Regions from separate parts of the Limnospira indica PCC 8005 genome, predicted to be linked through region 2. Evidence: riboswitches for the same ligand, from Rfam matches in the RefSeq annotation. Region 2 holds a riboswitch; each other region holds the start of a gene.
What was found. Region 2 has a riboswitch for cobalamin ahead of cobW (cobalamin biosynthesis protein CobW). Riboswitches for the same ligand answer to the same signal wherever they lie in the genome.

Region 1 (6,120 bases), 1.1 Mb from region 2:
TGAGCTGAACTATCAACCTATTATTGAACTATCGACGGGGACTATTGCAGGATTTGAGGCTTTATTGCGTTGGGACCACCCCCAAGAGGGTTTGATATCCCCGGCTGAGTTTATCCCCATAGCTGAGGAAGCGGGTTTAATTGTTGATATTGGGGAATGGGTATTGCGACAGGCTTGTTTTCAGTTAAGCGAATGGAAAGAGAAATTTGCGGTTTATTCTAATTTGATGATGAGTGTTAACCTGTCTTCTCAGCAATTTACTAATGATTTAAGTCGGCGCATTAGCAAGATTTTAGTTGAGACGGGGGTGGCGGGTTCGGAGTTAAAATTAGAGATTACAGAAACGGCGATTATGAATGACCCGGAATTAGCGATCGCCACTTTACAACAACTCAAACAACAACAAATCAAAATTTGTATTGATGACTTTGGTACAGGTTACTGTTCGTTGGGTTATCTGCATAAATTCCCAGTAGATATCCTCAAAATTGACCGCTCATTTGTTAGTCAAATTCCCGAAGGTGAGGATAAGCGGGAAATTGTCCGGGTCATTGTGGCTTTGGCTGAAAGTCTGAAGATGGATGCGATCGCCGAAGGTATTGAAACTGCCGAACAACTCCACCATTTACAGAATTTTAAGTGTAAATATGGACAGGGTTATTTTTTCTTCCGTCCCCTCAATTGTCAAGCGGTAGAAGCATTATTAAACCATGATCAAAGGGGATTACCACTACCTGCCCAATTTTAACCAAATTTTAAGAATTTGACCGCCAATAGCGATCGCGTATCTGTTGCTGAATCTGATTTAACTGTGGTTGAGATAAAGCCATATTCTCAGCTTGTAACCAATTAATTAAATCCCCCACTAAAGGAACCCCCAAACCTAAATCTTGGAGTTGTTGACTTTGACTAAAAACGGCTTCTGGTGTACCTTGAAAAGCCAGTTTTCCCCTATCAAGTACCAAAACCCAATCCGCCCAGGCTTCGACAAAATCCAAATTATGAGTAGCGATAACCACAGTAGTTCCTCGCTGTTGAATCTGATTTAATAAGCAGTGAAAATTAGTAACTTGATAGGAGTCAAGATAAGCCGTAGGTTCATCCAAAAACAAGAGTTGTGGCTGCAACACCATTATATCAGCAATTGACACCCTTTTTTTCTGCCCCAAACTCAGATAATTAATCGGGAAATCCGCCAAACCCACTAAATCAAATTCAGCCAAAATTTGGCGCACCCGTTGAGCAATTTCTGAGGTAGATAAACCCAAATTACACAAGCCATAGGAAATATCTTCTGACACGGTAGTTGCTACTAACTGCTGTTCAGGATTTGGGAACACTAAACCCACCTTTTGGCGCAATTGATTCAACCATCGCCGTTTATATTGTAGCGGTTGACCTCGCCAACTAATCACCCCGGACTGAGGACGATATAACCCATTAGCTAATCGAAATAAGGTAGTTTTTCCGCAGCCATTACGTCCAATGACAGCATAACGCTGATATCTACCAAATTGACAAGTGATATTTTCCAGAGTTGGCTGCTGACTACCGGGGTAAGTATACTGAACATTATCAAATTCTAGTAACTCAAATTCCGATGACATACAACCATCCAATAATCACCAATAATAGTAGACAACCACAACATCCTTCCCAGGTATATCGAGGGTTGGATTGATGGCGAGAAACCGACCAAACCCGCAACTCTCCGTTAAACCCCCGCGCGGTTAATCCTAAACAAATTTGTCGATAATTTTCTAGGGTTTGTTGGAGTAGTTGACTGGTGACAATTCCTAAACTGCGGATTGTAGTTTTCCAGTCACCATAACCGATACGAACCTGTTGAGCGATTAATAATTGACTAGCGGTTTCAGTTAACATAAAAATAAACCGATACATTAACATTAATAGTTCTGTGATTAAACTGGGACAGCCAATCTTACGGAAAATTCTAATGATTTCGACGAAGGGGGTAGTGAGTAAAAGAAAATACATACAGGAGCTTAAAACTAGGGAGCGAGTTAGTAGAAAACCAGCTTGTTGCATTCCTTGATTACTGAAATATATCAAGATATTACCTAGGTTAAATTCCCAGATAATATCAGTTTTAATTAATTCAATATTAGCTGAATTAACCACCCCCAATAGTAAGGCGGGAATGCTAGTTAACCAAAAACTGAAGGGGATGGCTTGCAATTTCAGATAAATTCCTAGGGGAATTTTAGCGTAAATCACGACCCAAATTGTCACCCAAATGGTGATCAATATTTGCAGGAGGGGGGGAGCCGCCAAACTGAGACAAAACAGGATGGCGGCAAAGGCTAACTTATGTTCTGAGGGTAAATACCTTAACCGATTGGTATAGGCGATCGCATCAATTTGATGGTACATTTAGGATGAGCGATTTTTGCCTTGTTTACGGCCTTTATATAAGCCAATCACATAGCCGACGATACCCGCACCAATAGCAGCTTGAGAAACAAATAACAGGCTCTCAATTTCGCCACTGGGAACTTCTAAGATAGGTTCAAACCAGGGTTGATAATTCGGTTGAATTTCGCCGATGAGATTTTCGGCTTGTTCATCGGCTCCCTCATAGTCTCCTCGGATAAAAATTAGCGGCGTTACCGATAAAATAACGACGGCTAAAATCATCCACAAATTGCCATTTTTTACAGCTTTATCAGAAGTTGGTGTCATGATTTTACTTAGCTATTAGCTTTCCCAATTTTCAAGGTTTGCAGTTCTTCTGAGGCGTAGGACTCTAACCAATTCCAAACTACCATAGTTAATAGTCCCTCACTAATTGATAGGGGAATTTGAGTGACTGCAAAAATCCCCGCAAATTTGATAAAGGAAGCCATAACCCCCCCAGAAGCAGCCGGAAAAGCTACGGCTAACTGTATGGAGGTAATTAAATAAGTGGCTAAACTTCCCAAGGCTGCTGCGAAGAAAATACCTAACTTTTGTTGGTTAAATTGGCAGAATAGTTGATAAATGCCATAGGCAACCCAAGGGCCGACAATCGCCATAGAAAATACATTAGCTCCCAAGGTAGTTAAACCGCCGTGAGCGAGTAATACGGCTTGGAAAAGTAGGACTAAACTGCCTAAAACTGTCATCACTGACGGTCCGAATAAAACCACTCCTAATCCGGTTCCGGTGGGGTGAGAACAACTCCCTGTAACTGAGGGGATTTTTAGAGCTGACAGGACAAAAGTAAAGGCTCCTGCTAGGGCAATTAATAGCTTTAGTTCGGGGTTGTTTCGGGTAATTTTGGTGAGTTTTTGAAAACCAATAACCCAGAAAGGGATGATTAACACCCACCAAAAAATTGACCAGGTAATAGGTAAAAAACCTTCCATAATGTGCATTGCTTGAGCTGGAGTGGCTGCACCTATTACCAAATAAAATGTTAACCCAATCATGGCGATTAGGTGTATCATTCGATGATTTTTGCTCATCTGTACCTCGCAGATTTGTGAGTGAGAAATAACTATAGGCGGGCATCCTGACTCACAGATGGGGTGGACAAATTAGCCGGAAATCTGATTACAGTTGCGGGACAGCGCCGGATTTACACCGAACTTTCCCCATTACTCCTAGTGGCTGTTCCCCACTAGAACCTATAGTTGGCGCTATTGTATCATGTGTAGGTCAACAGTGAACCAAGCTGGCAAATATTTAATTAAGTTTGCTCTCGCCTGGCCCAATATTGTTGGACGGCTTGGACGTTATACCAATTTAAAAAAATCCGAGAAATTTCTAAGGCTAATTGAGGCTGACCACGATTAATTAACCACTGTAAAAAATGCGCCATGGTCCTTTCATTGAGTTGACCTCTTAGGGATAAAATGCCCCAGAGTATCCGATGCAAAATGGTCATTTGAATCATCATTTTGACTGACCAGGTAGGATGTTTTTGATAGAAAACTACCCCCATTCTGCCTCTTTGTTTTTCTTTTTCAATTAGGGCGGGTATTTGGTCTAAGTTAAAGGGGGGATGCCAATGATATCCGACGGCGGCGGGGCATTTGATTAATTTTAAGCCTAATTTTTTTAGCCTAACTCCTAGTTCCAGGTCTTCCCAACCATAAAGCTGAAATTTAGGGTCAAATAATCCGGCTTCGATTAGCCAATGGCGGGCGATCGCCACATTTCCGGTGGCAAAATAAGCGGCAGAAAAATCGGTGATTTTATAGGGTTCTGTGGTGGGATTTTCAAAATTGCAGGTATTCACAACTCGACCATAGGTAAAGATGCGATCGCTTTTTTGAGAGTTGGCAATTAAGGCGGTAGCGTGAGCGGCAAGAAAGCTATCAGTTACCACCAAATCACTATCGATAAAAACAATCAGATCTCCCCTCGCCTGTTCAACTCCCAAATTTCGCGCCGCCGCTGGTCCCTGGTGGTCTTGCTGGTAGATGCGAAGATGGGGAAATTCGAGGGTGTTAGTTCCCAACCATTCCACAGTCCCATCAGTGGAACCATCATCGACTAACACCACCTCATAGCCAGTCACGGCGGCGCTATAGGTTTGATTTTCCAATGCTCTCAGACACTTCTGTAAAATCGGCAAACGGTTATAGGTAGGGATAACAACGCTAAAAAACATATATTTTCTGGGACAGTTGGCGATGCTCTGCAACTATAACCTAATTGTTACAGCCTTACTTTTCAATGGTGGCGATTGGGGTGATAATGAAATGTTTGTTGATCTAGGAGCTTTGGTAGATTATGGGTCGCGCTGAAAAAGCTGTACTTGCCTACTCTGGTGGTGTAGATACCTCTGTCTGTATTCCTTATCTCAAAAATGAGTTTGGGGTAGCTGAAGTAATTACTGTGGCGGTTGACTTGGGACAAGGTGATGAACTAGGACCAGTGAAACAAAAGGCCCTCGACTCTGGCGCGAGTGAGTCTTTAGTGATTGATGTACAACAGCGATTTGTACAGGAGTTTGCTTTTCCGGCTATTCAAGCTAATGCTTTGTATGAGAACCGCTACCCCCTGGCTACGGCTTTAGCACGTCCTTTGATTGCTCAGGTTTTGGTGGAAGTTGCCGAAAAATACGGAGCAGATGCGATCGCTCACGGTTGCACGGGAAAAGGCAATGATCAGGTCCGCTTTGATGTCTCTATCGGCGCTCTCAACCCTAATATTAAGATTTTAGCTCCGGCTAGGGAATGGGGTATGAGTCGGGAAGAGACGATCGCTTATGGGGAAAAATTTGGCATTTCCTTCCCCGTTAAAAAGTCTTCCCCCTACAGTCTCGATCGCAACTTGCTTGGTATGGCGATCGAAGCTGGACCTCTGGAAGACCCCTGGGTTGAACCCCCAGAGGATGTCTATGGGATGACTAAAGCGATCGCTGATACTCCTGACCAGCCAGAATATTTAGAAATTGGCTTTCAATCTGGCATTCCTGTTAGCCTCAATGGGGAAGCACTCAACGGCGTTGACCTCATCTCTCGCTTAAATGCGATCGCCGGAAACCACGGTATCGGACGCATTGATATGATCGAGAATCGTTTGGTAGGCATTAAATCTCGGGAAGTTTACGAATCCCCTGCCATGGTTGTACTCATTCAGGCTCACCGAGATCTTGAAAGTCTGGTTCTCACTTCCGATGTCACCCGCTATAAACGCGGCATTGAGGAAACCTATAGCCAAATTGTCTACAATGGCCTCTGGTTTAGTCCCCTCAAAGGTGCGATCGATGCCTTTATCAAACAAACTCAAGAACGGGTCAGCGGCACTGTACGGGTCAAACTGTTTAAAGGCAATTGCAACATTGTCGGTCGCCAGTCTGACAAATCCCTCTACAGCCTTGACCTGGCTACTTACGGTTCTGAAGATGTATTTGACCACAAAGCCGCCGAAGGATTTATCTATGTTTGGGGTCTTCCCACTCGCGTTTGGTCCGAAAAAATCAGAGAGTAAGATTTAATTGTCAATTATTGGGGCGGGTTCTACAGTTAAGTCAGCACCCCCGGCTGAAGCACGGGGGCTTCGTGCCCCCCGCTTTCAGGTAGCTGACCAGCTTAAGCCTTAACTGGCTACGTGAGCGAGCAAGAGTTAAAGTTCCTACCCTGGAATGCGTGCTAGTTCCAGGCACTA
Region 2 (6,120 bases):
TGGGGGATAAATGTAGCAGTGGTTTGGATACCGCCGCCAACTCCTTCGGCTAGAGTACCGATTAACCAACCGGGGGCGTTAATTTGCTCAAGGCCATGAGCCATGCCATCTACAAATACGGTACCAAAGGCGATCTCAAAAAAGTCGATAAATGCGCCGCCAAAGTTAATGGAAATCAGGAACATCAGGTACATGACTACCAAAAAAATGGGTATACCCCAGGCGCGACTGAGGACTACCTGATCAATGTGATCGGAAACGTGCTGTTGTACTAGGTCCGATCGCTGTGTGATACCCTGTAACATCTGATGAATCCAGCTATAGCGCGCATCAGCAATCAATAAGTCGATATCTTCTCCCAGGGTTTGGTGTATGCGGTGGCGGTGGGTGGCAATTTGCTTAACGACATCTTGATTAACCAAACTTTGGCGATCGTCATATTGCAATAAACTGAGACTTTGCCAACGATAGTCTGGGGGTAAGTAGTTATATTGTTGGGCTATAGATTCGGTAATTTCATTGAGGGCGGCTTCGATAAGGGCTGGATAGGCGACTTTAGCTTGGGGGCGGTCTGCCATAAGTATGGCATCTCGGACAATTTCCCGCAGTTGTTCTACCCCTCGCCCAGAACTAGCACTCATGGGAATTACCGGACAGCCTAAGCGATCGCCTAATTGTTGGGCATCAATGGTAATTTGCCGCTGCTGGGCTATATCTATCATATTCAGGGCGATCGCGATCGGCAAACCCATTTCCAGCAGTTGGGTGGTTAGATACAGATTTCGCTCTAGGTTGGACGCATCTACGATATTGATAATTAAGGTGGCTTCACCCGATAGTAAATAGTCTCGCGCTACCTGTTCATCTAATCCAGTGCTGGCATCTTCCACGTCCAGAGAGTAAACCCCTGGCAGGTCAATCACCTTGATGGCCTGGTTTTGATAACGATAGCTTCCCTCTTTCCTTTCTACGGTAACTCCGGGCCAGTTACCTACCCGCTGATTACTACCAGTTAAAGCATTAAATAGGGTCGTTTTCCCACAGTTAGGGTTTCCCACCAAAGCAATACAGGACATCGCAGCCTTATTATCGGTTTGGCGGTTCAGTTCCATAGACTGACTCACAATTTTGTTCCTCCTTTAGGATGGGTTGATCAATGCCACCTGGAGGGCATCTGCTTCGTCTTTGCGTAAACTCAGGTTAAATCCCCTGACCTCAATTTGGGTTGGGTCTCCTAAAGGTGCGTGGCGTTTGACTGTAAATTCCACCCCTGGAGTTAATCCCATGGCTAATAATTTCCGTTTGTAGCTACGGGCGGCGGGGTCATAACCAACCACCCGCAACCGAGAACCGATCGCCGCATGGCGCAACTGCACAACATTAGTCTTATTCATTGATGAGAGTTTCCTTTTCGACTGGGTGAGGTTTTCTGTGGCGACCTGAATATTCTCAGCCATATCTGCCCCCAGTCCTAAGCGATGGTCGCCTAGGGCGATAATCACTGATCCACTGGTTGTGGAACTAATGACATTTAATTCTACACCTGGCATTAACCCCATCCCCATTAGACGGGTATTGCCTCCGGCACAATTGAGAGCAACTATATATAAGCGATCGCCTACCTTCGCCTCGGACAAAGCAAAGGTTCCCGGAATTGATGATTCGCCCACTACAACCAATGATTCTGGTGATTCACTTATGGTGCGAGCATGACCAGTGTTGTCTTTGAGGTAAGTAAATCCTGACCAGCTTGAGCCACCATCAAAGCCGTTCACGGATACATCGGCACAGTAGTTATCATTGTCCATAATCTATTGGCTCTCTGTTGAGCTAATTGAGAATTAATTTTAATTAATACCATGTAACTAAGTAAAAATCCCATTGTTAATAAATTTTTAACAAACCCCCTTGTTTGGAAAAAGCACAAAACTATACTACAAAAATTAATTTTGTCAACCCCTTGCAATATTTGTTTGCAGTGTGTTACATTTGTTTACAAGAAGTCAGAGAGGCAAAAATACTATGGTTCGTGGACAAATTATGGAAGAAGGTGGACGCGCAAATGTTTACGCGATCGAACCCCAAGTATATGTAGAGGAAGCGCAACAATTCGGTTTCAACAAATACGCAGAGAAACTCAACGGACGACTAGCTATGATCGGGTTTATATCCGCCCTAGCCTTAGAAGCATTAACCGGACATGGTGTAATTGGCTGGTTAACTAGCCTGTAAAACCCAGATTTTGTCAACCTATAATTCAGTAGCATTTCGGAGACTTGTATGAAAACAGATTTTAACTTTCCTAACAAATACTTAATCGGACCTGTAATCTTTCGACCGGACTTTAACAGTACCTCAGAAGTAATTACAGCTAACCAAGCCTGGTCTTTATTCTTCACAGGTGGTCAGGAAGACAAAGCCCTTGGTTATAATGCAGAATACGGCAGGTTTTTTACAAATTTACTGATGGCGATCGCCGTTAGTGGCGCTATTGGGGCTTTGATTTTCACTAACTTAGTCTAAGTCATCAAATTTACCTATCTCTCCCTATTCACTAATAACAAACCGTCCCTGTTTAGAAATAAGCAGGGACTTTTTTGGTTTTTCCCCGAATTCGCCCAACCTGTGATAAGATATTCCCGATATCGGTTCTAAGGGAAATCAGCCCTTAGAGGAAAGGGGGAAAGTCCGGTGTAAGTCCGGCGCTGTCCCGCGACTGTGATGGGACTCTGTTAGTCTCTCAGTCAGAATGCCCGCCGATAAGTAACCTATTGTTGATTCATCTGCGAGGTATGGATGATGGTTGATTTAGTATTTTCACAATCTAAATATCATAGCGATCGCCCATCTAAACTCTAGGAAAATCTCAACATTTATAGATAGCAAATCGCTATAATTTCGGAGGAGTCAAAAAACCGTGCATAAAATTCCTGTAACCATTATCACCGGATTTTTAGGGGCTGGAAAAACCACCCTGATCCGCCATTTACTGCAAAATAACCAAGGTCGTCGGATCGCGGTATTAGTCAATGAATTTGGCGAAGTAGGTATTGATGGCGAAATCCTCAAATCTTGCCAAGTTTGTGACGAAGAAGAAACGGAAACTAATATCATCGAATTAGCGAATGGTTGTCTGTGTTGCACCGTCCAGGAAGAGTTTTTGCCGACTATGCAAGAACTACTTAAACGCCAAGATGCGATTGATTCGATATTAATAGAAACCTCTGGTTTGGCTTTACCAAAGCCACTGGTTCAAGCCTTCCGATGGCCGGAAATTCGCACCAAAGCGACGGTAGATGGTGTGATTACGGTAGTTGATAGTGAAGCCCTAGCCAATGGTCAACTGGTGGGAGATTTAGAGGCTTTAGAAAAGCAGCGTCAAGCGGATGAAACTTTGGAACATGAAACACCAATCGAGGAGTTATTTGAAGACCAGTTAGCTTGTGCTGATTTGGTACTTTTGACGAAAGGCGATCGCATTGATCGAGAGTCTCAAAACCGGGTTCAACAATGGCTAAAACAGGAGTTAACCCCAGGAGTGCAGGTGGTTTCCTGTCAGCAAGGGAAAATTTACCCTGACATATTATTAGGCTTTAATGCAGCGGTAGAAGACCATCTCGACAGTCGCCCTAGTCACCATGACCAGGAAGAAGAACACGAACACGATGATGATATCAATGCTGTGCATTTAGTCTTAGATCCAGTTAAGGACTCCGCCAGTTTAGTTAATCAATTAAAAGCGATCGCCCAGCAGTTGGAAATCTACCGCATTAAAGGTTTTATAGCCGTCGCCAACAAACCAATGCGGATGGTAGTTCAAGGAGTCGGAAACCGATTTGATACCTTCTTCGATCGCCCCTGGAAAGCCGACGAACCTCGCCAAACTCAACTGGTGTTTATTGGTCGTAGTCTTAATCAAGAACAAATAGCCACTTCTTTGCAGTCAGAAACCATGGCGTTAAACAGGTAGAAATCTTATCAATTTTGGTGATTTTAATAATGCGATCGTCCTTATTTAAACAGTAGTAAAATTCACAGCGTCGCCAAAATAGCCCCAATACAACCACACTTTACGCTACTTTCCGTCTCGTCTCCATCCCACTTTCTCCTCCTAATACCATATTGCGTCCCCCAGGTATTCCCCATCTAGTTCACTCTCTAAGTCATGATAGGTTTACCTTTGGATACCCACATTTGATCAATGGTTCGCAAATTCTGACAGAAAAACTGTTTAATCATCTATGGTTCAAAAACGAACAATTGAGGAATTGCATCAGTCAGCATCTTTATTCTGGCCAAAGTTTTTGGTTCAACAACAACTCGAACAGAGTATTATCCCGGTGCTGATTGAAACCCAACAGCAGTTTCTCTCAATTCTAGCCTTGGAATTAGAAAATCCCCTAGATATATTTACCACTTTAGAAATATCAAAGCTCTCTGCTAATTTATTCCTCAAACACCTTCTGATCTTAGCAGATTTTGGAGGTGAAAAACTACAACGTTTAAATCAAGAGTTTGATTTATTGTTCCCCGATGGAGAATTAGAGTATATTTGGAACAACACTCAATTTTGTTATCGTTTTCAGGTGTTACCCATATCAGGAATATTATCAAACCAAAAACTCAACGTTTCCAGCCAGAAATTACTGTTAAGGAAACAAACTCTGTCTGAAGTTTATAAAGATATTATTGTCGTCCTCCTGTTTGCTGGAGATTCAACAAATCCTAAAATTTCTGGCATTTTTAAGACTTGGGGATGTCAGATTGGACAATTAATGGGTAAGTATGATGAACTTTCCGAGTTTATACGCCAGCGTTATATTTATCTAAGCCGTATTACCGCAGGAGCTAAAAGTAATGATTTAGGTCAGCTTTTGCAACGTCATATATATCAATATTTAGGTAAAAATTTAAATCAAAATGATATTAATATCAACCTCAATTCTACCATCCCTGGAGTCAGTCATAAGCAAACAGGAAAAAGAGACACTAACTTTGATATTGTCGTAAGTAAAGGTGAAAAATATATAGCAATTGAAATTAGCTTTCAGGAAACCACAAATAGCACAATTGAGCGGAAAGCGGGTCAAGCAAAATCAAGATTTGAGCAGATTGATGGCTTGGGTTACAAGATTATTTATATTATTGATGGAGTCGGTAACTTCCAACGCCAATCTGCTCTGAATACCATTGATGAGTATAGCCACTTGCTTCTGGCATTTTCTGAGTCAGAACTGAATTACTTACACTACTTTATTCTCGACTTTATAGAAAATGAAAACCGTTAAATTTATAGATTTATTCGCCGGAATTGGGGGATTGCGCCTCGGCTTTGAGCAGGCGGTTGAGTCCTTCGGTTGCATCCCTGATTGTCTCCTCAGTAGTGAAATTGATAGGGATGCTAGACAGGTTTATCAAGCCAACTTTTCCGAAACTCCCCAAGGGGATATTAAGACCATTTCCTCCCTTCCCCCCCATCATATTTTGCTGGCTGGATTTCCTTGTCAAAGTTTCTCATACGCCGGTAAAAAAGCCGGATTTGGAGATACGCGGGGAACCTTGTTTTTTGAGATTTTACGCCTCATAGATAGCCAACAACCCCAGGCTTTTATTTTTGAGAATGTTCGCGGTTTAGTCACCCATGACCAAGGAAAAACCATTAACACAATTCGCCAAAAAATGCAAGATAGGGGTTATAGTTTTGACCTATTTTTACTGAATAGCTCCAACTATGGTGTCCCCCAAAATCGCGTCCGAGCCTATATGATGGGTGTGCTGAACCAAACCCCTCACTTCAACCTGGTGTCAGATTTGGGTGCTAAGGATTCTCACTCTTATCAGTCCGGTCAACTGTCTTTATTTTCTGGGTCTAAAACTCCCTGTACAGTCAGAGATATTTTAGAGGATAATCCCCCCCAACATTATGATTGTTCTGCGGAATTTACAACGGCGTTACGAACCTTTCTGAAGGGGGACTTAGAGAAATTACATGGGGTGAGACTGATTGACTATCGGGGGGGAAACTCGATTCACTCTTGGGAGTTGGGGTTACGGGGAGACTGTACCCCCCAGGAAATTGACCTGATGAATCGCTTGATTACTAAACGCCGCCATAAGGTT
Region 3 (6,120 bases), 1.7 Mb from region 2:
ACCCCAAAGCGGATAATCCCCTCTGGACGGATTATCCCCTGCCAAATGGAATCTAGCCAAGAGGGTAGAGTTTCGGCGGTCCAGTCTGCGGTGGTGACTTCACCAGATACCAACCCGGTCGCCGCGAGTTCTTCCGCAAAGCCTTCAATACTAGAGAAAGCCGGATGAGCCCATTGATCCAACAGTTGCCGCATGACTACCTTTTCCCAGGCGTTCAAGGGTTTTTGGCGCGAGTCTCGTTGATTCCAGTCCGCCACCACCAGCACCCCACCGGGTTTTAACACCCGCATCATCTCCCGCGCATATTGGGCTTTATCCGGCATATGGGGTCCGGCTTCAATAGACCAAACCACGTCAAAACTGGCATCGGGGAAAGATAATGCCAAGGCATCATCTACCTGAAACCGCGCATTGAGGTCGGTTGGGGTGAGTTCCTGGGCGCGTTTGACTTGCCCTGGAGAGATAGTAATACCTGTGACGGCAAAGCCATAATCTCGCGCTAGAATGCGACTACTGCCACCGATACCACAACCGACATCCAAAACTGTTGTGCCGGTCTGAAGGCGGTCTAATCCCCCCCAACGGACCATTTCATGCACAAAGTCTTCTTTAGCTTTCAGGAAGTCTTTGGGTTGTGGCGGTGAACCATAGTGACCGAGGTGGATATGTTCCCCCCAGTAAAATTCCAGGATGCCGTCATTAGTCCAATCATCATAGGAGTTGGCAACAGAATCGGCGGATTGATATTTGCGAGGGGAAAGCAGGTAAAGTGTTAATCCTACCACAATTGCTAATAACAGCAGACTAATGGTGATTAAAAAAAGGTTGAACATGGTATAATTGTGTTATAATCTAGGATGGCGTGAACTAAAGCCACTAGGTTTCTGGGTTAAGGTTGGCGCACTCGATAAATGCTATGACAATCTAAGCACGTTTGCCTCACTTTTGTAAATGACTCGATCGCATTAATTGGATTTGGTGAATTATTAACCATAGTTTTCAGGGTTTCAAGATTAGCTTGAAAGTTGGCAATCAGTCGAGAAAAGTCATCGGGTTCTGACCAAATTAATGGCTTGGCTCCCCAGCCCTCTGCGTCAGTCATAGCGGTTCCATGTGGGAAAACTTCGGGCATATATTCAGCTAGGGATAATAAGCTATTAATGTGGGTTAGAGTTTGATTAGCAAAAGGAGCCTCTTTTTCTAAAATCGCTTCCAGAGAACGATAATGGGCTGACAATGCTTTCATGTATTGGCGACGATAGGCGATCGCTAAATCCCTGTCTACGGCTGACAAAGAAGTATTTGGGCTGACATTGAGGGCATTATTGTTGGTTGTATCCGTCAAATAATGGGGATAAACTTTCATCAAAAACCCTCCGCCAATAACCAGTAATACAGCAATTACCAGAGTACAAATAAAGCGGATAAATTTAGTCATTAAGCTAGTCTGGAATGAGAAACTTATGGAGTTTTGTGGGCGGGGTAATAAATTATGGTTTTTCATGTCTTTGGGAGAGCGATCGCCAAATTACCAACCAACCATTTCGGAGTCGATTTATAACTTGAATTTTCCCCTTTTTAGGCGCTTTTTCAGCTTTACCCAGCGCCTCCTGTTTGACAAAAGGATGGACAGAAGCGGGAATTTTTCCAGAGCGATCCAGATAATATTTTAGCATCGTATTTATGCCATCATAAGTTGTTAATAATTGAAGGGGCGATGATATTTTCGCCCCCAAATTAGCGAGCAAGAGAATTTTCAGAAGCCATATAAATTATGGTTTCCGAGGGAATATGATTGGCGACTTGAATCCGAGCAGCCATCATCCGCAGGCTGGAATTCTTCCCAGTGTTTGCAGATTTGCTCGTAGCACTTATGCGGAGTAATTGGCAAATTTTTTAGGTAGAAGAATGTCACCTGATTCAATGACTCCAACAGAAACACTAATTCTGTGGTGGGGTTGTAGGTATCGACAGCTTCCAAAATGTGAGCATTCATAAAATGATGACGCAGAATCACTGTGTCAGGCGCAGCCAGCCACGCATTCAGAAAAGCGGCGAGACGCGATCTAGGTACATAGTGAACCTTAAAAACCTCCCCCGCCATTCCTACTGTTGGCGTATTGGTGCTACAAATCACTGCACCCCGTTCACCATTGAGATACCCCACCCAGGCGTTATAGCCTAGAGACAATAGATTTGTAGCAATAAAATCTTGCTGCCAATTCATCGGCGGATTGGGCGGTTCCTTGGTCGGGCTATCTGTTCCATTCATAAGAAATCCCAGGTGGTTTGCACAGACTCCCCCGTTAGGAAACGGGGGATTTAGACATCAGTTATTTTTCAGTCAAATTAGCTTCCTGGCGCAGAATTTTCGCCGCCTCCACCATATTTTTTAGGGAAGGAATCACCTCTTCCCAACCCCTTGTTTTCAAGCCACAATCGGGATTAACCCAAATCTGTTGTACAGGTAAATTGGCGACCCCGGTTTTTAACTGTTGCACCATCTGTTCTGTGCTGGGAACTGCTGGGCTGTGAACATCGTAAACGCCGTTCCCCACTTGATGTTTGTAGCCCGCATCAGTAATTTCAAACAGGGTTTCGTTATTGCTGCGGCTATTTTCAATGGACAACACATCCGCATCCAACCGCTCAATATGCCCAATAATATCCCCAAATTCCGAGTAACACATATGGGTATGGATTTGGGTTTCCGGTTTGGCTATAGCCGCAGACAGACGGAAAGCATCCACCGCCCAGGATAGATACTCATCCCAACGTTCTGGCTTCAGAGGCAGCCCTTCCCGCAAGGCAGGTTCATCAATTTGTACCATCTTCGCCCCCGCGGCTTCTAAGTCGGCTACTTCATCCCGCAAGGCTAAGGCAATCTGCATGGCTTGTTTACTGCGCGGAATATCGGTGCGGGTAAATGACCAGTTAATCATGGTGACCGGACCGGTTAGCATCCCTTTGACAATTTTATCGGTCAGGGATTGGGCTACCTTGAACTCTCGAACTGTCATGGGTCCGGTGCGGGCGACATCTCCATAAATAATCGGGGGACGCACGCAACGGCTGCCGTAACTTTGCACCCAACCATGTTCAGTAAAGGCAAAGCCTGATAACTGTTGCCCGAAAAATTCCACCATGTCGGTGCGCTCAAATTCCCCATGCACTAATACATCGAGTCCGGCTTCTTCTTGGAATTGGATGCACTTGGCAATTTCGGCATCGATCGCCGCTTCATATTCGGCTTGGGTAATGTCACCCCGTTTCAGTTTCACCCGCAGTTGCCGCACTTCGGAGGTTTGGGGGAAAGACCCGATGGTGGTGGTGGGGAATGGGGGCAAAACGGGCTGGCGTTCTTGACGTTGTTCATAAGGCAAAGTCCGCTCTAAATCCTGGGAGGTCAGATTTTGCAGGCGTTCTTTTACCCCCTGATTAACTGGGCTAAATTCCTGGAAGGTTTGCCATTGCCGGAGGATGACTTCCAGATACTTGTCAGGTTCTTGGGTTCCATAGGAGCGATCGGCCCAATCAGCCAGCAGTGTGATTTCTACTAACTTCTGTTCAGCAAAGCTCAAAACGGACCGCAAGGGTTCGGGGAGTTTGGTTTCTCGCTGGGCATCGTATGGCACAAATTGCAGGGAAGCAGACGGCTGAATCCGCAGGTTAGGGGTGACACGGGAAATGGCTTCCAGGGTTGACAAAACGGAGTCCGGGCGAATTTTCCATACATTGCGGGCATCGACAATTCCCGCCCCCAACTCTTTATCGTCGGGGAAACCATACTGTTGCAGTAACTCTAGGTTACGCCCACGGGTGAAGTCTAAACTAATGCCAGCGACGGGTAATTCCATCACCCAGGGGTAATTGTCTCCCAAGTCATCAAAGTAGGTGACCAGGTGAATGGGTAAGCCGACTTGGCTGAGAGATTGATAAGTTGATTGATAGAGTTGTTTAAAGTTGGCAGCATCTCCGAAGACTAAAGCAGGTTCATGGATTTGGACTTCAGCGACACCCATTTTTTGGAGTTCCTGGAGAAGCAGGAGATAGCGATCGCCTAGTTGTTTTCCCGCTTGGTCTTGATTCATCTCCAAACGACTCAGCCGCAGCAAAGTCACCGGACCCAAAACAATGGGAACAGCGCGATCGCCTAATAAGGTTTGAGCGCGATGCACGGTTTGCAGGAAATCGCTAAAGTCGGCTGGCTGTAATGTTTCGGGAATTTCTGGGACGAGGTAGTGATAGTTGGTGTCGAACCATTTGGTCATTTCCAGGGCGGCAATGCCATCCTTACCCCGCGCCATGGCAAAATAACGGTCGAGTCCGCTAAAGGATGCAAACCGTTCGGGAATGATGCCTAAGCGGATGCTCCAGTCTAAAACGTGATCGTAGAGGCTCATGTCGCCAATACCAATGCGATCGATGCCTGCTTGTCGTTGAGTTTCCCAGTTTTTGAACTCAACTTCATTCCGAGTCTGGATGAGGGTTTCTGCGTCCGATTTACCCCGCCAAAAGGCTTCTAATGCCTTTTTTAACTCGCGACTTTTACCAATACGAGGATAGCCGATAGTCGCGGTTTCCAGACGGGTTTGAGTGTATGTTTCCAAGGTCATAAATTGTCGCGTCCTAACGCTGAAAATAGTCATAGAAATCTAGTCCATCCCCGCGACAAACCAGCGGAGTGAACAATTCAAAGCAGCAGAATATCTGCCCAATTGAGTTAAGCAATACTCAGACCAGACTGATTCAAATCACCGTTAGCATGAGTGACCATCTGCCAGTCAATGTCTACATAAGGCTAGTTTTCTCAAAATGGCAATTTCAAATCAGGGCGCTACCCATGCAACGCCAGGGGAGTCGTCCTAAAAAATGAAGGCAATATTAATTGTGAAAAAGCTAAACGAACCATCATCCGTACCTCGCAGACGAAAAATAACAGTTTGGTGCATCTCCAGAGGAGACAGTTCGGCGGGCATTCTGACTTAGAGAGTTGTGTCTCTCCTCACAGCTGCGGGACAGCGCCGGATTTACGCCGGACTTTCCCCCTTACGTCTGATGGCTGCTCCCCATCAGAACCGACAATATTTAAGCATGATAACACACAAAGCGGAGATTTGACGAAATCATGGCAAAGTTACTGTAAACTGGGGGAACAACGATAGATGTCAGCAACCCGGTTTCTAGGGCTTAGGGTTTCACCAAGCGGCCAAGCCGCCCAAAGTCCATGGGAGAGCCACGGCACGAGAGCATGATTTAATCACAAATTCGGTTAATATTTTAGGGCAATACGGTATAATAAGCGAGAAGGGTTGAGGATAAACCTATTGCCAGATATGTCAAACCCAAGGAAGCGGCCCAAATCCTTCGAGTCCATGAAAGAACACTCCGCAGATGGGACTCCAATGGCTCAATCGAGACCATCAGAACCCCCGCTGGGCAACGACGATACAACGTTGAGTGATATACTGCCAAATCAGGCAGTGACAAACGCAAAGTCGTTATCTATGCCAGAGTTAGTAGCCGCGCCCAGCAGTCCGACCTCAACCGACAGGTGGCCGCACTGTCCAACCTCTACCCCGAAGCAGAAGTCGTCTCAGAAATCCGAGGCGGGCTCAACTTCAAGGGAAAGAAAATGCTGGCCTTACTGGGACATCATTTGTCAGGAGATGTCGGCATGGTTGTCGTTGCCCACCAAGACCGATTGGCAATATGGGGATTTGACTTGTTTCGATGGCTCTATGAGCAAAACAGGTGCTCACTCATGGTTCTCAACCAGACAAGTCTCAGTCCAGAACCAGAAATGGTTGAGGACATCCTCGCCATCCTCCACTGCTTCAGTTCCCGATTATACGGACGGAGTAAATACAAAACTCAGGTCAAAGAAGATCCGGATTTACCCCAGCCCGGAGCTAAATCAAGTCTGGCGCAAATGGTTAGCCGCTTGTCGGTATTGCTACAACCAAGCAATTGCATTATCTAGGAGTGGTAAACGACTAAGCAAGTTAAAGTTACGCAATAAAGTGATGCAGAGTGACTTACCCGAATGGGTCAAAGAAACACCCTGCCACATTCGGCAAAATGCCATCTTTGATGCCTATCAGGCTTTGAGCGCCAGTC
Region 4 (6,120 bases), 1.5 Mb from region 2:
AGATATTGATCAAACTCTGGCGGCGGCGCGGGAAGTTTTATCTGGTCTGTAGATAATTCTGACAGTCAAGAACTGGGTTTTTTATGGAATTGATGGTTAAGTCTGTCTGGAATTCCCATAGAAAACCTGGTTTTTGCTGGGGTTTATCGGGCTAATCTTAACCTATTAATTTGGATGAGTAATTACTGTAAAAAAATCTTGATTTTGGGAGGAACGGCGGAAGCGACAGCCCTATATGATAGGGTTCAAACTATGGCGAATATAGAGGCGATCGCTTCTTTTGCGGGTCGCACTCAACAGCCAGTTACCCCGAAAGACCCGGCGGCTTTTCGGATTGGCGGTTTTGGCGGTGTTCAGGGTTTAATCGACTATTTAAAACAACAAAAAATTGATATTTTAATTGATGTTACCCACCCCTTTGCTGCCCAAATTTCTGACCATGCGGCTATAGCAGCTAATGAATGTGGAATTAAACGGTTAATGGTTGTCCGTCCGGCTTGGGAAAAAGTCCCCGGCGATAACTGGGTTGAGGTGGATAGTCACTCACAGGCTACTATGGTTTTATCAGGGTTAGCTGAACGGGTATTTTTAACTATTGGTCGTCAGGAACTTTCCGCCTATGCTGAACTAAAAGATATCTGGTTTTTAATGCGGATGATTGACCCACCTCAGCCGAATTTACCTATACCTAGGGGGGAATTATTGTTACAAAGGGGGCCTTTTTCGGTGATAGATGAACTGTCAATTTTACGGGAATATCAACTGGGTGCAATTGTTAGTAAAAATAGCGGCGGTGATGCTACCTACGCCAAAATTGTGGCGGCGCGAGAGTTGAAATTACCTGTGGTTATGGTGCAACGTCCTCCCATTCCTATGGGGGAAACAGTGGCTGATATTGAGTCGGCGATCGCTTGGTTACACCAACAATAAACCGCCTTTTTAGTTATGGTTTCAGCACTGACCATTGAGTGACAGTAGCTAAGGGTTTCCAGCCTAAAAAATTGCCAATGGCTGCAGTTCTTTCAATGCCAATTCGGGTAAGTTCCCCCCCTAATTGATTATGCCATTGTAACAGAATTAACTCACTCTCAACTGTGACTGTATTAGCCACTAGACGACCTCCCGATCGCAATTTTTTCCAACAGGTTTCTAATAGACCTGGGGTGGTAATACCACCACCAATAAAAATGGCATCAGGGGAAGGTAAATTAATTAATGATTCGGGTGCTTTTCCGGCTATTATTTGCAGGTCTGGAGTCCCTAAAGCTGTGGCATTATCAGCAATATATTCTAAGCGTCTGGGATGCTGTTCTATGGCGATACTTTGACAACGGCGATCACTTCTCATCCACTCAATACCAATGGACCCACAACCTGCACCGACATCCCATAAAAGTTGTCCCGGTAGGGGAGATAATCGACTGAGAGTAATCGCTCGGACCTCCTGTTTAGTTAACTGTCCGTCGTGGTGGTAGGCGCTGTCAGGAAGTCCCGGGAAACTAGGGGAAAAGTTAACGGGATTAGAACTAATACACTCTACGGCGATCGCATTTAAATCAGCCACTTCGTCAACATCCCAAGAGGAAGCGATACCCGAAATTTGTCTCTCTTTTTTGCCTCCCAAATGTTCCAACACCACGATTAAACTATCACCAAATCCTTGATGTGTTAGGAGTTCAGCCACGGCGGCGGGAGTGCGACGATTAGCACTTAAAATTAACAGATGCGCACCCCCATAAATTACCCGATTTAATAAAGCCAGGGGACGACCACATAAACTCAGGGTTTCTACATCGGTTACAGACCAACCCAAACGACTACAAATTAGGCTAAATGTAGAGGGAGAAGGAATTATAGTAATTTCCTCAAGGGGTAGGCGACGGGTAAGGGTAACGCCAATACCATACCACATCGGATCGCCACTAGCTAAAACACAGACGGGTTGACCACGGCGGCGGATAATTTCTGCGATCGACTCATCCAGAGGAGAAGTCCAGAGGAGTTTTTCTCGTTTATCCTCCGGGGGTAACATTGCTAAATGACGTTGACCACCGACAACTACTGAAGCCATAGATAAAAGCGATCGCGCCGTGGCGCTTAACCCTTCTAACCCATCTTCCCCAATTCCTACAATTGATAACCATTTGTGGGAAAAATCCCTGCTGACCATGATTTATAGTTAAAATACCAGTATTCATGATATAGTATTTGGGCTTGTAGTTGGGAAAGTTCGGTGAGATTCCGACACTGTGCCGCAACTGTAATACAATTTTCTGAGTCAGAATGCCAACTACAAGTTATTGATGAGTTGTCAAAATCAGCTAATTTTGCGGCTCATTCTCTGCGTCGCATGGAGAAACAAATCACCATGAATTGGTTAGTTAAAGCAAATGTTTGTCCGGGTCTATTTTATGGAACCCACGCCCAGGATGGTTTTTTAATCCGCATTCGGACTCCGGGCGGATTAATTAATAGTAAACAGGGTAAATTATTGGGTTATTTATTAACGGAGTGGGGAGGGACGCTACAAGTAACTAATCGCGCTAATTTACAAATTCGGGGAGTGCAAAAACCACCAACTAGCGCCGTTTTTGAGATGCTGCAAAAATTAAATTTAGCTGCTCAAAATCCCCACATAGACCACCTACGCAATATTATGGGTAGTCCGACGGCGGGAATTGATAGCCAGGAGTTAATTGATACTAGTCCCCTGATTAAAGCCCTGGATAATCTGATTCAAAATCACCCGTTAATTGGCGAACTTAGTCCTAAGTTTAGCATCGGAGTTGATGGGGGGGGGACTGTGGGAATTGGTATCCGTTCTCCGGTGGCTTGGGAACATCGATATAATGAGATTCAGCTTAATGCGATCTCGGTAGATGATGGGAATAATAGCATTAATTTTCAGTTGGCGATCGCCGGAGATAAAAAGCTATATAATACCCAACTTGTCATCACGCCAGAACAATGTTTATCTGTAGTCGCTACCCTTATTAATGTCTATGGGGAGTATGTCCGAAACAACCCCTTAGATACCGGGAAAAAGCCTCGGATGAAACAGCTAATTGACCATCTAGGATTAGATACATATATCCAGCAAGTCAACAGCCAACTAACCCAGCCCTTGCCGATATTGTCCGCTGAACCTACCCCCAGCCAACCCTATCATCATTTAGGAATTTATCCCCAAAAAAACGCCGAATTGTGTTATATTGGGATATCATTACACCTAGGACAAATTAATGCACAACAATGGTTAGGATTAGTCGAACTTTCAGAAACCTTTGGTAATGCCGAGTTAAGATTAACCCCTTGGCAAACAATTATAATGCCAGATATTCCCCATCAACAAATCAGCCAATTATTGCCGAAACTATCTTTATTAGGCTTCGCGGAAATTGAGTCAAATCAAGTGGCGATCGCTGCTTGTGGTGGTAAGCCTGGCTGTGCCGCATCACTTACCCACACTCAAACTCACGCTTCCCAATTAGCAGAATATCTCCACCAGCGATTAAATTTAGATACTCCTATTAATATTCATGTAACTGGTTGCCCTAAATTTTGCGCTCAACCCAGTCCCGCAGAAATCACCCTTTTAGGGCATACAATTAATCAAAATGGGAAAACTATCGAAGGCTACCAAGTGTATCTTGGGGATGGTGAACAATCCTTAAAACAAAAAATTTTTGAGGGAGTATTTACCGAAATACCCGAATTTTTAGCCAATTTTTTGACCCAAAATCGCCCACTTAATTAATCACTAATTACCTGCAAATTTGCTGATGATAGACTACCTGCGTGACGGCAACCAAATATATCAGAAATCCTTTGGAATAATTCGGGATGAAACCAACTTTCAAGGTTTATCAGATGATTTATCTCATGTAGCAGTTAGGTTAATTCATGCCTGCGGAATGACGGATATTGTCGGAGATTTACAAGCCTCAGAAAATGCCGTTAAAGTCGGACGGGAGGCACTACAACAGGGAAAAGCCATCTTTTGTGATGCCATGATGGTGGCTAGGGGAATTACTAAAAAACGCTTACCTAAAAATAACCCGATTATTTGTACCCTAAATCATCCAGATGTCCCTAATATCGCTCGCCAGATTAATAATACTCGGTCGGCGGCAGCATTGGAGTTATGGGGGGATAATTTACAAGGCGCAGTGGTAGCCATTGGTAATGCACCGACTGCCCTCTTTCACCTGCTGGAAATGTTGGATGATGGTTTAGTGAAACCTGCACTGATTTTAGGGTTTCCGGTCGGCTTTGTCGGCGCGGCAGAGTCGAAACTTGAATTGGCATCTAATAGCCGTGGTATTCCATTTATGACACTCCATGGGCGGCGCGGTGGGAGTGCGATCGCAGCGGCGGCAGTAAATGCGTTAGCAAAGGAAAATGAATTATGACTAAATTAGGGCGACTTTATGGGTTGGGAATTGGTCCGGGAGATCCGGAATTACTAACTTTAAAAGCACATCGTATTTTAACAACTGTTCCCGTCATTGCCTATCCCAGTTTGGAAAATGGCAAGGTTTTAGCTAGGGCGATCGTCGCCGATTTTATCTCCCCTGATCAGATCGAAATTCCTATCCCCCTACCCTTTAGTGTGCAGCGATCGTCACAGCCTTATTATGATATCGGGGCGGAAAAAATTGCCGAACATCTCAGCCAGGGGAAAGATGTGGCGGTTTTGTGTCTGGGAGATCCGATGCTTTATGGTACGTTTATGTACATTTTTAATCGCTTATCAGGGCGGTTTTCAATTGAGGTCATACCTGGGATTTCTTCAGTGATGGCTAGTGCGGCTATGTTGGGAGTACCGATAACTTATCGCAATGATGTCTTTACCATTCTTCCGGCTACATTAGAGGCGGATATATTACGCGATCGCCTCTCGGTAGCTGATGCAGCCGCCATTATGAAATTAGGTCGGCATTTTGCTAAAGTTTATCAAATTTTGGCAGATTTAGGACTACTACAAAGGGCTTTATATATCGAACGCGCTACTTGGAAAAATCAGGCAATTATCCCCATTACAGAAGTTGACCATAACTCAGTTACCTACTGGTCATTAATTTTAGTACCTAGTCAGAACCTGCCCAAATAACCCCGAATTAACCCTTAATTCCCCCTAAGTTATGAACCAACCAGCCATTATTGTTTTAACCGAAAATAGTCTTGATGTGGCTAAGAACATCCAAAAAGCGCTAGGTAATGGGATTATCTATGGTTCCCCAAAACGCACCCAGTCGGCTGATTTAACCTATGATAATTTTGGGGATACCCTGCGGGAACTCTTCCAAACAGGAACCCCCATTATTGGCATTTGTGCGGCGGGGATTTTAATTCGCACTTTAGCACCATTATTAATCAATAAATGGCAGGAACCTCCGGTTTTAGCTGTGGCTGAAGATGGTAGCGCCGTCGTGCCACTTTTAGGGGGTTTACAAGGGGTTAATGATTTGGCGCGTAAAATTGCCCAATTCTTGCAGGTTTCTCCAGCTATTACCACCACAGGAGAAATTAGATTTAAAACTGCTTTATTATCTCCCCCCAAGGGTTATCAATTGATTAATCCTGATGATGCCAAAACCTTTATTTCCGATTTGTTGGCGGGAGAACAAGTTAAATTGATAGGAGATGCACCCTGGTTACAAAATAGTAAATTGCCCTTTGATGAACAGGGAAAATTGACTATTCAAATCGTAGATAAAGCAGATATAGACACTCTTCAACCTAGGGGCGATCGCTTAATTTATCAGTTAGAGAGTTCACCAGAAATCACCGGTAAATTAGCCATAATTGGCACCGGACCCGGAAGCCATGATTGGCTATCTCCCCAAGTTCGCGAGGTCTTAGAAAATGCTAGTGATTGGGTAGGTTATAAAACCTATTTAGACCTAGTTGAATTTTTAAGAAAACCCGAAATTATCCGCCATGAATCTGATAATAGGGTAGAATTAAATAGGGCGGAGACTGCCTTAAATTTAGCCGCTAAAGGGCGTTCAGTGGTGCTAATTTCTTCCGGCGATCCAGGCATTTACGCCATGGCTTCAGCGGTATTTGAAGTATTAGAAACCAAAGCCAAACCAGAATGGGAGGCGATCGCTATCC

Region 1: another riboswitch for cobalamin. It lies ahead of XZ46_RS12265 (energy-coupling factor ABC transporter permease); the one in region 2 lies ahead of cobW (cobalamin biosynthesis protein CobW).
Region 3: another riboswitch for cobalamin. It lies ahead of metE (5-methyltetrahydropteroyltriglutamate--homocysteine S-methyltransferase); the one in region 2 lies ahead of cobW (cobalamin biosynthesis protein CobW).
Region 4: another riboswitch for cobalamin. It lies ahead of cobG (precorrin-3B synthase); the one in region 2 lies ahead of cobW (cobalamin biosynthesis protein CobW).

Annotation. Positions count from the first base shown of each region.
Region 1 is NZ_FO818640.1:2,823,679-2,829,798, reverse strand. Features, by position in the region: gene XZ46_RS12285 (sensor domain-containing protein) at 1-748, shown strand, start outside; gene XZ46_RS12280 (energy-coupling factor ABC transporter ATP-binding protein) at 756-1,607, opposite strand; gene cbiQ (cobalt ECF transporter T component CbiQ) at 1,591-2,394, opposite strand; gene XZ46_RS12270 (energy-coupling factor ABC transporter substrate-binding protein) at 2,395-2,703, opposite strand; gene XZ46_RS12265 (energy-coupling factor ABC transporter permease) at 2,712-3,467, opposite strand; cobalamin riboswitch at 3,488-3,648, opposite strand; gene XZ46_RS12260 (glycosyltransferase family 2 protein) at 3,692-4,618, opposite strand; gene XZ46_RS12255 (argininosuccinate synthase) at 4,741-5,943, shown strand.
Region 2 is NZ_FO818640.1:3,877,190-3,883,309, reverse strand. Features, by position in the region: gene feoB (Fe(2+) transporter permease subunit FeoB) at 1-1,112, opposite strand, end outside; gene XZ46_RS37710 (ferrous iron transport protein A) at 1,140-1,808, opposite strand; gene XZ46_RS17035 (CAB/ELIP/HLIP family chlorophyll-binding protein) at 2,023-2,232, shown strand; gene XZ46_RS17030 (hypothetical protein) at 2,281-2,523, shown strand; cobalamin riboswitch at 2,630-2,775, shown strand; gene cobW (cobalamin biosynthesis protein CobW) at 2,918-3,970, shown strand; gene XZ46_RS17020 (DpnII family type II restriction endonuclease) at 4,242-5,288, shown strand; gene dcm (DNA (cytosine-5-)-methyltransferase) at 5,275-6,120, shown strand, end outside.
Region 3 is NZ_FO818640.1:5,563,554-5,569,673, reverse strand. Features, by position in the region: gene XZ46_RS24630 (methyltransferase domain-containing protein) at 1-833, opposite strand, end outside; gene XZ46_RS24625 (c-type cytochrome) at 890-1,438, opposite strand; gene XZ46_RS24620 (hypothetical protein) at 1,491-1,676, opposite strand; gene XZ46_RS24615 (hypothetical protein) at 1,757-2,272, opposite strand; gene metE (5-methyltetrahydropteroyltriglutamate--homocysteine S-methyltransferase) at 2,334-4,616, opposite strand; cobalamin riboswitch at 4,954-5,098, opposite strand; partial or broken gene XZ46_RS33445 (IS607 family transposase) at 5,327-5,899, shown strand; gene XZ46_RS38490 (hypothetical protein) at 6,027-6,120, shown strand, end outside.
Region 4 is NZ_FO818640.1:2,420,976-2,427,095, forward strand. Features, by position in the region: gene hemL (glutamate-1-semialdehyde 2,1-aminomutase) at 1-52, shown strand, start outside; gene XZ46_RS10640 (cobalt-precorrin-6A reductase) at 175-930, shown strand; gene XZ46_RS10645 (bifunctional cobalt-precorrin-7 (C(5))-methyltransferase/cobalt-precorrin-6B (C(15))-methyltransferase) at 944-2,170, opposite strand; adenosylcobalamin-variant (AdoCbl-variant) riboswitch at 2,214-2,297, shown strand; gene cobG (precorrin-3B synthase) at 2,309-3,757, shown strand; gene XZ46_RS10655 (precorrin-8X methylmutase) at 3,783-4,412, shown strand; gene cobI (precorrin-2 C(20)-methyltransferase) at 4,409-5,113, shown strand; gene cobJ (precorrin-3B C(17)-methyltransferase) at 5,145-6,120, shown strand, end outside.